DNA from 4 places in the Arsenophonus endosymbiont of Crataerina pallida genome. Region 1 is predicted to be linked to each of the others. Evidence: predicted binding sites of a transcription regulator. Region 1 holds the regulator's gene; each other region holds the start of a gene.
What was found. The regulator LexA, encoded in region 1, represses DNA repair genes until DNA is damaged. The targets are predictions, from matches to a motif close to TNCTGTATGTACATACAGNA.
Positions count from the first base shown of each region.

Region 2: the regulator LexA is predicted to act here: its motif matches at 2,227-2,246, upstream of AACL31_RS15175 (DNA translocase FtsK 4TM domain-containing protein).
Region 3: the regulator LexA is predicted to act here: its motif matches at 1,615-1,634, upstream of uvrA (excinuclease ABC subunit UvrA).
Region 4: the regulator LexA is predicted to act here: its motif matches at 2,344-2,363, upstream of AACL31_RS03640 (metal-dependent hydrolase).

Region 1 is NZ_OZ026540.1:3,378,257-3,381,559, forward strand. Features, by position in the region: partial or broken gene gntK (gluconokinase) at 1-219, opposite strand, end outside; gene zur (zinc uptake transcriptional repressor Zur) at 603-1,073, shown strand; gene lexA (transcriptional repressor LexA) at 1,277-1,891, opposite strand; gene AACL31_RS17960 (diacylglycerol kinase) at 1,993-2,367, opposite strand; gene plsB (glycerol-3-phosphate 1-O-acyltransferase PlsB) at 2,491-3,303, shown strand, end outside.
Region 2 is NZ_OZ026540.1:2,836,727-2,840,029, reverse strand. Features, by position in the region: gene AACL31_RS15175 (DNA translocase FtsK 4TM domain-containing protein) at 1-2,162, opposite strand, end outside; gene lrp (leucine-responsive transcriptional regulator Lrp) at 2,283-2,777, opposite strand.
Region 3 is NZ_OZ026540.1:3,811,000-3,814,302, reverse strand. Features, by position in the region: gene uvrA (excinuclease ABC subunit UvrA) at 1-1,549, opposite strand, end outside; gene AACL31_RS20595 (single-stranded DNA-binding protein) at 1,819-2,358, shown strand; gene ansB (L-asparaginase 2) at 2,810-3,303, shown strand, end outside.
Region 4 is NZ_OZ026540.1:721,491-724,793, forward strand. Features, by position in the region: partial or broken gene AACL31_RS03630 (cation:dicarboxylate symporter family transporter) at 1-413, opposite strand, end outside; partial or broken gene AACL31_RS03635 (cation:dicarboxylate symporter family transporter) at 680-1,575, opposite strand; gene AACL31_RS03640 (metal-dependent hydrolase) at 1,778-2,329, opposite strand; gene hxpB (hexitol phosphatase HxpB) at 2,517-3,182, opposite strand.

The DNA of each region.
Region 1 (3,303 bases):
AATAGCATCACTCAATGCCTTAAGCCAAGGCAGTCGATCAGAATCATTCAACGCATGGCCATCCGACATCTTTCTAATATTGGCACGTGGATGCAAAAAATCACCATCTAAAAAGGCAGTTCCTATTTTTTGAGCGATCCCACTCGCAACTGCTGATTTACCACTACCTGATACCCCCATAAGTATAAAAACATGGTGTATTTTTTTGCTATCACGCATTATTAACTCCTTTAAAAATCAAGCAATATATAAAATGTTACTGATAATTTTCAGTTATAAAAAATAATATAATAGAATTGTGATAAGAATCTCAGTAAAGAGGGAGGCGTAAGCGCAAGTAAAATTTGTTATCCATTTTATAACCCTTAATTTAAATAGAAATAACTTATATTAATTCACTAGATAATCAAAATTAATAATCTTAATTTCTACTCAATATTTATTCCATTTTCCAATTAAGTATCAGTTTATCGCAATAGGAAATAAAAAAGCATTATTACAAAATAGTAAAAGATATTATTTATTTTAGAACTATGGTAGATATCAAAAAGTATAAATATGATAATATCATTATTATAATGATCTTCACCTTAGGATAATTCATGACAAAGCAAGATCAGGAAAAAATACTGTCCCAGGCAAAAAAAATATGCCAAGCGCGTAATGTACGTTTAACACCCCAAAGAGAAGAGGTATTACGCCTTATAGCAGCCCAACCTTGTGCTATTAGTGCTTATGATTTGCTTGATTTACTTAGAATTTCTGAACCTCAAGCTAAACCACCGACTATTTATCGTGGCCTGGAGTTTCTCTTAGAACAAGGTTTTATACACAAGATAGAATCAACAAATAGCTATGTTATTTGTCATCATTTTGAGGATCCTAAACATACCTCAGTTATGCTAATTTGTGATAATTGCGGTAGTGTTGCCGAAAGTAATGGCCAAGCGGTAGAAACTGCTATTTTAAAATTAGCCAAACAGACTGGTTTCCAGTTGTCCCATACCGTTGTTGAAAGCCATGGGTTATGTTTACCCTGCAACAAAATTGAGAAAAAACAGTGTCAAAGCTAAGCATTATTAGGCTTAAATAGTGATATGAAAGCCGGCGGCTCATACAACCGGCCTTTATTAAAAAAGCAATAAAAATTTAAAAATAGTTTGCTTAATACCCATCAATCAAAAAATCAAACAAACTAGGAAATAATATTATATTCAATAAATTAAGCTGAATTTACTTAAAAAATTAATTAGAGATAAAAGAGCTAAAAGTTTAACTAAAATGAGTTACTACTACGAATAATACCAACAGCTAGTCCTTCAATAGTTAAGGTTTGTGTCCGCAAATCCACAATAATTGGCTCAAATTCAGGATTTTCAGCAATTAATTCAACTTTACTACCCACTTGCTTGAAGCGTTTAACCGTCACTTCATCATCAATACGCGCTACAACGATTTGTCCATTATGTACCTGCTGGGTTTTATGTACAGCAAGTAAATCCCCATCAATAATTCCAATATTTTTCATGGACATGCCATTAACACGCAATAAAAAATCAGCACTAGGTCTAAAAATAGTAGCATCAATCCGATAATGACTCTCGATATGTTCTTGAGCAAGTAAGGGTTCTCCTGCCGCCACCCGACCAATAAGTGGTAATCCTTCATCCTCATGTTCTTCTTGCAGTAGCCGGATACCGCGAGACGCGCCAGAAACAATTTCTATCACCCCTTTACGCGCCAACGCCTTTAAGTGTTCCTCTGCTGCATTTGGTGAACGAAAACCTAAACTTGATGCAATTTCAGCGCGTGTCGGCGGCATACCCGTTTGCGAAATGTGTTCACGCACTAGATCATAGACCTGCTGCTGCCTCAACGTTAATTCTTTCATTTCGCCCCCTATTTATTCGCATCCACACATTGTTACTGTAAGTATATACAGGTATATTAAGATTTAAAACCAATAAATGTGTAAAACCCTATTTTTTATAACTAGCTCACGAAATAATGATTACCAATTACAACTGACCAAATAAAAATTGCTAAACAAATTGAAATAAAAACCGCCGCCGAGCCGATATCTTTCGCTTTAGCAGAAAGCTCATGCAATTCTGTACCAATTCGATCAACCACTGCTTCAATCGCACTATTTAATAATTCAACAATAGCTATCAATACCATTGAGCTAATAAGTAATAACCGTTCAATCCATTGCACATCAAGTAAAAAAGCCACAATAATGGCAATAACCACCATAATTGCTTCTTGTCTAAAAGCGGCTTCACTCTTCCAGGCTGCTCTTAACCCTTTCAGCGAATAACCCGTTGCTTTAATAATTCGGGTTAAGCCGGTTGTTTGATTTGCCATAAAATTTACTCTCTAGGTTTAGATAAATGTGGGATTTAATATAATTATTATCTTTTAAACAGATATTAATTACTATTTCTGATATGCTTTGGTAGGATTCAAACAAGAGGCTATCGCTCATCTATGTCATTTTGGCGTAAAATTTACTATAATCTATTAGATTTACCAATGAAATTGTTGGTAAAAAGTAAGCTCATACCAGTAGATCCAATTAAAGAATTGCGTCTTGATACGACACATCCTTTTCTATATGTATTACCTTATCATTCTAAAACAGATTTATTGACCTTACGGCAACAATGTTGTTCTATTGGCTTACCTGATCCACTCGATCCGATTGAAATAGACGAAATTAAATTACCTGCCTATGTCTTTATCGATGATGGCCCGCGTGTATTTCGTTATTATTCGCCAGATCCACGTAAAGATTCAGTAAAAACATTTACTGCTTATCTTGATCTTCATTGCCATAATCCCGAGCTAAACATTCAGATGCTACCCGTATCAGTAATGTTCGGTCGAGCGCCTGGTCGAGAAGGCCACTCGCCAGCGCCTCCGTTACGTTTACTGAATGGTATCCAAAAATTCTTTGCCGTTATCTGGCTAGGACGTGACAGTTTTGTTCGTTTTTCTCCCACTGTCTCTTTACGCCAAATGGCTGGCGAATATGGTACTGATAAAATTATCGCCAATAAACTTGCCCGAGTAGCTCGAATTCACTATTCACGGCAACGATTAGCTGCGGTTGGCCCCAAACTCCCTGTACGCCACGATCTATTCAATAAACTGTTAACTTCAAAAGCGATAGAAAAAGCAGTTGAAGATGAAGCTAAAGCAAAAAAAATCTCCCTTGAGAAGGCAAAACATAATGCGATTGCCATGATGGAAGAAATTGCCGCTAATTTTTCCTATGAAGCGATCCGCATTACTGACCGC
Region 2 (3,303 bases), 540 kb from region 1:
TCGATCATGATAAAACGAACATCCTCAGGCTTTGCTTTATACAAAATACTGAGGATCATGGCGTTAACCCCAACCGATTTACCCGAACCAGTGGTACCGGCAACCAACAAATGGGGCATTTTTTCTAAATCGGCGATAACCGGTTCACCTTCAATATCTTTACCTAACACAATGGTTAATGGTGAAGGGTTGCGCCGAAATTTATCACAATCAAGCACTTCGCGTAGATAAACCGTCTGACGCTTTCTATTGGGTAATTCTAATCCTACATAAGGTTTACCCGGTATCACCTCAACAATACGTACCGCGGTTGCTGATAAGGAACGGGCTAAGTCCCTTGATAAATTAGAAATACGTGCCGCCTTCACGCCAGGAGCTAACTCCAATTCAAAGCGGGTAATAACCGGCCCTGGAGAAAAACCAACGACTTCCGCTTTTACCCGATAATCGCTTAAACGCGCTTCAATTAAACGGGATGTTTGCTCCAGTGCAAACATATCAACCGGCTCATTTTGGGTGGGTGGACTGGCAAGTAGGTCTAATGATGGCATCGGTGTCGTGGGTTTTGGTAATGGTTGATCACTACGTACCAGAAAAGGATGAAAAAGACTTCCCTGCTCGGGTAATGTTTGTTCGACGTTTTGTTTTTTATCCTTAGTAGATAGCGGTATTTCGCTGACCTCTTTTGCTAGTTGCTCCTGCGATACCTCTCTATCTTCTGCCAATGGCCATTTATGCTCTATATGCGGCTGGCTTTCAACTGATGTATTTAATTCTGCCTCATCTGATGTAATCGGTTTGTCTTTGTCATCGATTCTATCTGTTGGCGGATTAAGATTGTTAGTTATATCAGTGTCATAACGTTTATTTTGCTGCTGCAAAAACTGTTCACGTAATTTATCTTCATTCCAATCATCAATACTAAACTCAGCACCATCCGGTTGCGTTACTGAATTTTGATAAGCGTTTTGATCAGCAGCCAATTCCTGCTCTTTTTGTGTCGTTAGACGATTGCCGTAAAGTTCACGTCGCGTTGGTAAACGAACAGGATTAGGACGTGGAAATTCTGGGCCAATTCCCTTTTTAATTTGCGATTTTACTGGCGTGAAAACAGTACTAGGGTCAACCTCGGCATCTATTTTTGTTACCGATGATATTAATGTTTCACTTAAATTTGCGGTTTTATCTTGCTCGCTAACTTGAGTAACGGTATTAGCATCTATCGATTTATTTAGATTAACATCATCATCCATTGGAATAGGTATATCTGAAGGTTTGCTAAAGATATCTTCATCATATTTGTCCAGTGTTGCTGATTGAATATCAAAACCAACTTCAGTTTCATCAGGCATCAGAGTGAATGCCTTTTCACCATGCAATTCATGGTTTTTATTATTGCTCAATTCCTCTTTCGCTAGCTGACTAATTGGCGAAGCTGAAAAAAGTACATCATCGGGATCGATATAATCTACATTGGTGCCATCGTACAATTTAGCCGGATGAGGTGAAACATAAGCTTCTGTTGTCTGACGCTTGTTATTTCTACGAGTACGATTAGTGATTAGTGATATGGTTGCTAAAACTAGTGCGCCAATCTTTTCCGCAATCGTCAACCATGACCAACCGGTAAATAAGGTGAAACTAACTGCCCATATACAAAGTAACGCTAAGGTTGTTCCTAAAATATTAAACCAAGGCAAGATGGCATTACTAAAAACACTACCAATAATTCCGCCAGAGGAAAAATTAGGTAAATCATCAATATTAAGTGATGCAAGAGCACACGATGTAATTATTAGCGCCAACCCACCGATCAGGCGTAAGGAAAGGACAAAAAAATCCAGACAATTCTGGTTATCAATATCTTTAAATACATTCCAACATCCTAACAACATAACTAATGGTATAGCATAGGCTAAAATGCCAAAAACAGAGAAAAGAATATCCGCTGACCAAGCACCAATACCACCAGCTAAATTTTTAATCGGTTCATTCCAGGTGGTCTGCGACCAGCTAGGATCGGAGGGATGAAAACTTATCAGGGCCACCACTAAAAAAATCGCCCAGATAGTAATTATAAGTAAAATAATCTCTGTCAGTATCTTGCCATTACTGATCTTTTTTAACTTAATATTTTTGTCTTCTGTATATTCCTGGCCCAAAACTAACACTCCAGGTTTTTCCTGTTGATTGAAAGGAACAACGCTGAGTAATGCTCAGCGTTGAAACTGTATGCATAAACAGGAGTGTACCTAACTTTTTCCAGTTTTGCATCTATTTGATTAGCGTGTCTTAATGACCAAACAATTACTCTGTTTTACCTCTTCCATTACTACATAAGTACGGGTGTCATTGACACCTGGAAGACGAAGTAAAGTCTCTCCTAACAATTTACGATAAGCAGACATATCAGGAACACGTGTTTTAAGTAAATAATCAAAATCCCCAGAGACTAAATGACATTCCTGAATTCCCTCCAGTTTTTGCACAACGGTATTAAACTGTTCAAAAACATCCGCAGCACCACGGTTCAAGGTAATCTCAACAAAAACCAACAAAGATGCATCGAGATAGTGTGGATTTAATAAAGCAGTATAACCTGAAATAAAACCTTGACGTTCCAACCGGCGCACGCGTTCCAAACAAGGTGTTGGTGATAACCCTACTCTCTTAGAAAGCTCTACATTAGAAATACGACCATCCTTTTGTAATTCATTCAGTATGTTCCTATCTATACGATCAAGATCTTTTCTTGGACGCTTTTTGTTATCAATCATTTCGTTATCTCTCTTTTATCTATTTTTTTATACCCATTACATTCCCTATTTTCTTTTCTTATGATTGAATTGGAAAAGATGCAATAAGGTTAAACTCCGCCTGACCATTAGTATTTAGTAGTATAATTCATCTTGTAGATAAATCATCTGGTTAGTTTTCAATTTGATAATGAAAAGTAGGATATTTATCTATTTGTTTAAATGATGTTCAATTTCAATTAATCAAATGAGGTAATTAATCCTACAAGATGTTTTCTCAAATACACAACCGATTGTCAAAGATTATGAATAAAAATCAGAACATCATATGGAAACGAATGTATTATTAACTAATTGTCAATAAGACATAAGGAAAATTCTCAATTTAAAACGTTATTTCACGAAAAATAATCTTTTTTCATGACTTGCTGCCTTAATAAAATGTTAAAGACAAGCTAATAAAAATGACTATTCCTTATCATCTTTTAATTCAATTTACTTTTTTTAATTTTTCTAATCTCCTACAATCGCCACATTGAATAAATAT
Region 3 (3,303 bases), 430 kb from region 1:
TTGATGGCTCATCCAATACATACATGACACCAACTAAACCGGCACCGATTTGGCTTGCCAGCCGAATGCGCTGTGCTTCGCCACCGGATAATGTTTCAGCTGAGCGGGAAAGAGACAGGTAATTTAATCCCACATTGACCAAAAATTTTAACCGATCGTTAATCTCTTTCAGAATTTTTTCCGCAATTTGTGCCCGTTGCCCACTGAGCTGCAATGTTTGGAAAAATGTCATCGCATGGCCGATACTAAAATCGGAAATTTCAGGCAGGGTGGTATTTTCAATAAATACATAACGGGCTTCTTGCCGTAAGCGGGTGCCATGGCAAGCAATACATGGCCGATTATTGATATATTTTGCCAACTCCTCGCGCACCGCCATCGACTCGGTTTCTTTATAGCGACGCTCCATATTATGGATCACCCCTTCAAAAGGATGGCATCTGACAGTAACATCACCGTGATCGTTTTGATATTTAAATTCAATCGCTTCTTTGCCGGAGCCATATAAGATCATTTGCTTGATCGATGGTTCTAACGAATTAAACGTGGCTTCAACATCAAATTTATAGTGTTTAGCTAACGACTGTAGCATCTGGAAATAATAAAAATTACGGCAATCCCAACCACGAATTGCCCCGCCAGCTAAAGAAATTTCCTCATTTTGGATCACGCGTTCTGGATCGAAAAATTGTTGTACTCCGAGCCCATCACAGGAACTACAGGCACCCGCTGGATTGTTAAAAGAAAACAGGTGCGGTTCTAACTCGCTCATGCTATAACCGCAGACAGGGCAGGCAAAATTAGCAGAGAAAACTAATTCGGTTGCCTGGTTGTCATCCATATCAGTGATAACTGCAGTACCACCTGATAACTCAAGCGTGGTTTCAAACGATTCAGCTAGTCGTTGTGCCAGGTCAGCGCGAACTTTAAAACGATCAACCACCACTTCAATGGTATGTTTTTTATGTAGTTCTAATTTAGGTGGATCGGATAGATCGCACACTTCACCATCAATGCGGGCGCGAATATAACCTTGGGCTGCCAGATTATCCAGTAGCTTGATATGTTCACCTTTACGTTCTTTAACTACCGGTGCTAGCAACATTAGTCGCTTACCTTCCGGCAGCGCCAGGACATTATCAACCATCTGACTAACGGTCTGGGCGGCTAACGGAATATCGTGATCTGGACAGCGGGGTTCGCCGACACGGGCAAACAATAAACGTAAATAATCATGGATTTCGGTAATGGTACCTACCGTTGAACGTGGATTGTGTGAAGTGGATTTCTGTTCAATTGAAATGGCTGGTGACAGCCCTTCAATATGATCAACATCCGGTTTTTCCATTAAGGATAAAAACTGCCGAGCATAGGCAGACAGTGACTCAACATAACGGCGCTGACCTTCTGCATACAGGGTATCAAATGCCAGAGAAGATTTTCCTGAACCTGATAACCCAGTAATAACAATTAATTTATCGCGAGGAATAATTAAATTGATATTTTTTAAATTATGGGTGCGCGCACCTCTGACTTCAATGTTATCCATATACCACATCCCGGATGAGAACATATTCAAACAATAAATAAAACGTTTTATTATTACACAATTTTGGCTGAATGAATATACAGTACAGTACAGTATAGGGAATCATATTCTGCAATTTAATAGCCAAACTTGAAAAAATTTAGCAATATTGCAGTATAATTTTCTAAGGCGTTTCGCAAAGCGCAATGGCAACGGTTTGGTTTGCATATTCAATAACGTGTTAGCATGTTAAACTAGCATATTAAAAATTAATTCATCAGGAGTAGAGAATGGCCAGCAGAGGCATTAACAAAGTCATACTTATCGGCAACTTGGGACAAGATCCTGAAATTCGTTATATGCCAAATGGTGGTGCGGTTGCGAATCTTACTCTGGCAACCTCTGAAAGTTGGCGTGATAAGCAAAGTGGTGAAATGCGGGAAAAAACAGAATGGCACCGCGTTGTGATCTTTGGCAAGCTGGCGGAAGTGGCAGGTGAATATTTGCGTAAAGGTTCACAAGTTTATATAGAAGGCTCACTACAAACTCGTAAATGGCAAGATCAAAATGGCCAGGATCGCTACTCTACCGAAGTGGTGGTGAATATTGGTGGTACCATGCAAATGTTAGGTGCGCGTGGTGGCTCACAAGAAGGCATGCCACAAAATAATCCAGCGGGTGGTTGGGGGCAACCACAACAGCCGCAACAGCCACAACCAACTCAACAGTTTAGTGGTAACGCGCCAGCGCCTGCTGCCCGTTCCGGTAAAACTGCTCCAGCTACACCAGCTGAGCCACCCATCGATTTCGATGATGATATTCCGTTTTAAAAAATACATAGAGTTATTTGTTAAATTTCAATCTGTAAGCCCCGTGATTCGGGGTTCTCCTTTATTTATAAATGTAATATCCACTTGAGAACTTTTTGGTTATCAGCCAAGTTTGTGATAAGTGTGAAGTTAAAAGAATCGGTGAGTCACTACCGCCAAGTGTGAAGTTAAAAAAATTATTAGCCTCGCTTTTGCGAGGCTTTTTGCTATTTGCTATCAAGGAGCTGATTTGTGATGAATGATTTTTCATCACAATTTTAAGGGCATTAAAGTCACAGCGTTTCTACATCCCCCTATCCAAACTTTTATTTTATTAAACAAATTCTTTTAATGTGACAGAACCGTTGTTTCTCCTCATTTTCCACTTAATTGTTTGATCTAAAAAGGCATTCCTTGTGTTTGCATCCTTGTATGATGCGCTGGCAATTTCGTTGTTTAAGGAGTACATAAAATGAAAGTAAAAATGAAAATGAGCTTTTTGGCGCTGACAATCGGCGTTTCTTTCTCTTATGCAGCGCAGGTATTACCCAATATTACTGTCCTGGCAACCGGCGGGACTATCGCAGGCAGCGGAGATTCTCCGGTCAAAGCCAGTTACACTCCAGGAACAATCAAAGTCGATAAGCTTTTGGAACTGGTGCCACAAATAAAACAGGTTGCCAATGTTAAAGGCGAACAGGTGGTTAATGTCCGTTCGCAAGATATGGATACCTCTGTATGGCTCAAGCTGGCGAATAAAATAAACGCGCAGTGTCAGGACACTGATGGTTTTGTTATTACTCACGGTACTGATGCCATTGAAGAAACTGCCTATTTTCTAAACCTGACGGTGAAGTGTGAGAAACCTGTTGTGCTGACGGGGGCAATGCGTCCGGTTACTCAGCTCAGCTCTGACGCACCGGCAAATTTGTATGGTGCAATTCTGACGGCAGCATCACCGGCTAG
Region 4 (3,303 bases), 1.2 Mb from region 1:
AATTGGCTAGTAATTGTTCCTGCAACCATTGAGCCATTAACATTTAATGCAGTTCTTCCCATATCGATCAATGGTTCAATCGAAATAAGTAACGCTACTAAAGTAATTGGTAATCCCATCGCGGGTAAAACCATTAATGCAGCAAAAGTTGCTCCCCCACCTACGCCGGCCACCCCGGCAGAACTTATGGTCACAATACCAACAAGTGTAGCGATCCATATAGGATCCAGGGGATTGATTCCTACCGTTGGGGCAACCATTACAGCAAGCATTGCGGGGTAAATACCTGCGCATCCATTTTGACCAATTGTTGCGCCGAAGGATGCTGAAAAATTAGCAATTGATTCAGGAATGCCCAGTTGCTGAGTTTGCGTTTCAACGTTTAATGCAATACTGCCAGCACTTGAACGACTACGTACTTGCATTAACTTAGCGGCGCATATTACCATCATGCAGGTCTAATTAATAGATTAAATCTGGGATAATAAGAATAAAACGCTAAAAAACTAGTGACAAAATAATTGTCAGCTAGTTAAATTTTGATTAATTAACTTAATTTAAATTTATTTTTTATTATACAATGAAATAGCAATAAAAAACTAGTTTAGTCTATCGCTAAAATTTTATTCAGTTCGGTTCGCTATAATTTTTAGTAAAAAATATAGTACGATAAGTAAATGCAAAAATTAATAATAGGAATGACTTTTTTAAAAAATTTTATCGGATTAATGCCAGAGAAAGAAAGAAGTATAGCATGGACAATAAACATTAAGGATAATGCTAAATAAGAAGCAATGACAAAACTGCCAAGTTTAATAATATCTTGTAGGTTTGAATTAGCAACAACTTTAATCATTAAAGCCATTACTCCATATGGTGTAAGCCGTATAACTAGCCGAACCAGGATTGAAAAATATCAATAGCAGATAATATTTTTTCACCTTTTTCGGGATTAGTTTTAGCTAATTGGAGAGCCGCTATGCCTAAAAACGTAGAAAAAATAACAACGCTAATAATAGATGTTGGATTAGCTCCTGCCAGATCGGCAAATGGATTTTTAGGAATAAATGATAATATTAATTGAGGTATTGTTAAATCAGAAACCTTGTGGATGTAGTTATTTTCTATTATCCCAAGTTGAATAGTTTCACTACTAGTTTGTACCAGACCTTCTGCAGTTAAGCCAAACCAATATGTAATAATAATCCCGATGAGAGCGGCAATGGCTGTTGTAAAAAGAAGGATCCCAATGGTGAAAAAACTGATTTTTCCTAATGAAGAGGTTTGATGCAAACGTGCTACCGCATTTAGTATGGAAGCAAATACCAAAGGCATAATAATCATTTGAAGTAATTTCACATACCCATTGCCTACAATATTGAACCAAGATAATGAATCATGCACTATTTGATTATTAATACCATATACTAAATGTAAAACAACACCAAAAACAGTACCAATAAGAAGACCCACAAAAACTTTTTTTGATAGACTCCATCCATCTGCACTTATTTTGGCCAATAACAGCAATAATAGGATAAAGATAAGTACATTCAGAATTACAGGGAAATTCATACCCACTCTCCAGCTCGGTTTATTGTTCTAGGTATAAGATTCTTTGTCATTGGTGAAGTAAGATGATGAAAAACTTCCAATGAAACTCATTTTCCCTTATATATTATTAGCAATAAAAATAATTTTCTTATAACTAAATGCAATTTTATATTCATAATGTTTCATCGTGAATAGAATAAAATTAAATCGTTTAATTCATTAACTACATATGTAATAACGTTTTTTTTGTTTCTTGTAACAGCGGTCGTAGTGGTAATTGATAGTTCGATGGAATTAATATCGCACAAATAGCTAATAATATGGCGATAGAATGTTCTGCTCTTTGATTAGAATTATTACCTAATATAGGAAAACAGAAAGAAATTTTTGCTGGCCATAAGAAAGGTATCCCTTTCGCGGTTAACATATCCCCGACTAAATGACTAAAATAACCTAATAAGAATGCTTGAATCAGGGCATCAGAAAGCCAGTAACTATTGGGCAATTGAGTTGATAATAACATAATGAGCAGCCATGCGAGTAAACTGTGGGTAAAACCACGGTGACCACATAAACGACAAATTGGCACAGAAATGAAACGAAATAAGCGTCCGAGAGAAGAGGATGGATGATCTATATCCGGTAGCAGTGCGCCAAGTAGCGCACCGGCTAATAAATGAAGCCAATCACCATGTGCAAACTCAGGTGTTATTGCTAGTTTATGCACAAGTATTAATGATGATACTGAAAAAAACAGATGCCCGGTGGCAGTCATAGCATATAATATCCAACTGTTTATTTATACAGTTTGCAAAGTATAATAGTTTTGGCTTAGTTTGAGTAGTGTAATCGAAAAAAATATCTTATTTATTAAATAATAAGAGCAATTTTTTGTAAGAGAAGTGATATTGCATTAGTTTGGCAGTATACTGATGCATCAAATTACTGCCAATTGAACAAATTTAAACGATATGCTTAGTTGTTAATTCAGCCAGCGTATTGAGTTTGACGTCTGCTAATGTCCAACGTGGATCAGTGAAATGATCTTTTGGTGGGACAACGATACTACGCATACGTGCAGATTTAACCGCAATCATACCATGAAAAGAGTCTTCAAAAGCCACACAATGTGTTGGTTCTATAGCTAGCAGTTTCGCTGCTTGTAAATAAACTTCTGGATGGGGTTTACTGTAGGGTAATGGTGTCGCTGATACTACGGCTGAAAAGTAATCGTGAATATTAAACATAGTGAGTACTTTTTCTAATATGTGCTTTGGTGAAGCTGATGCTAAACCAATTTTTAAATTATGATCCTGACATAGTTGAAGTGCATGTTTAACACCTGGTAATAAAGGTCGTTGTTCTTCTATAAGTTCAATAACCCGTCTAACAATTTTTTGTTCCACCTCTTCTAATGAGGTTCCTTGCCAGGGGGCAGCTAAATACCACAGTTGTACCACTTGATCGATACGTAATCCTAGAGTGTCGGGAAGTTGATTAGCAATTGAAGTATTAACGCCAAGTTTACTAAGAATTTCTTTTTCTGCTTGGCTCCAAAGGGGTTCAGAATTAATCAATAACCCATCCATGTCAAAAATAGCAGCTTTGATAGATAGCTCATGAGACATTAAAAGCACTCCTATTATTCATGATTTGTTGCTTAATTCTATCAATTTAAAATAAAGAAATCTTTTAATATAGGTAGGTGAGGTCTTATTTTGGTTAGTGATAAAATAACATTTATATGTT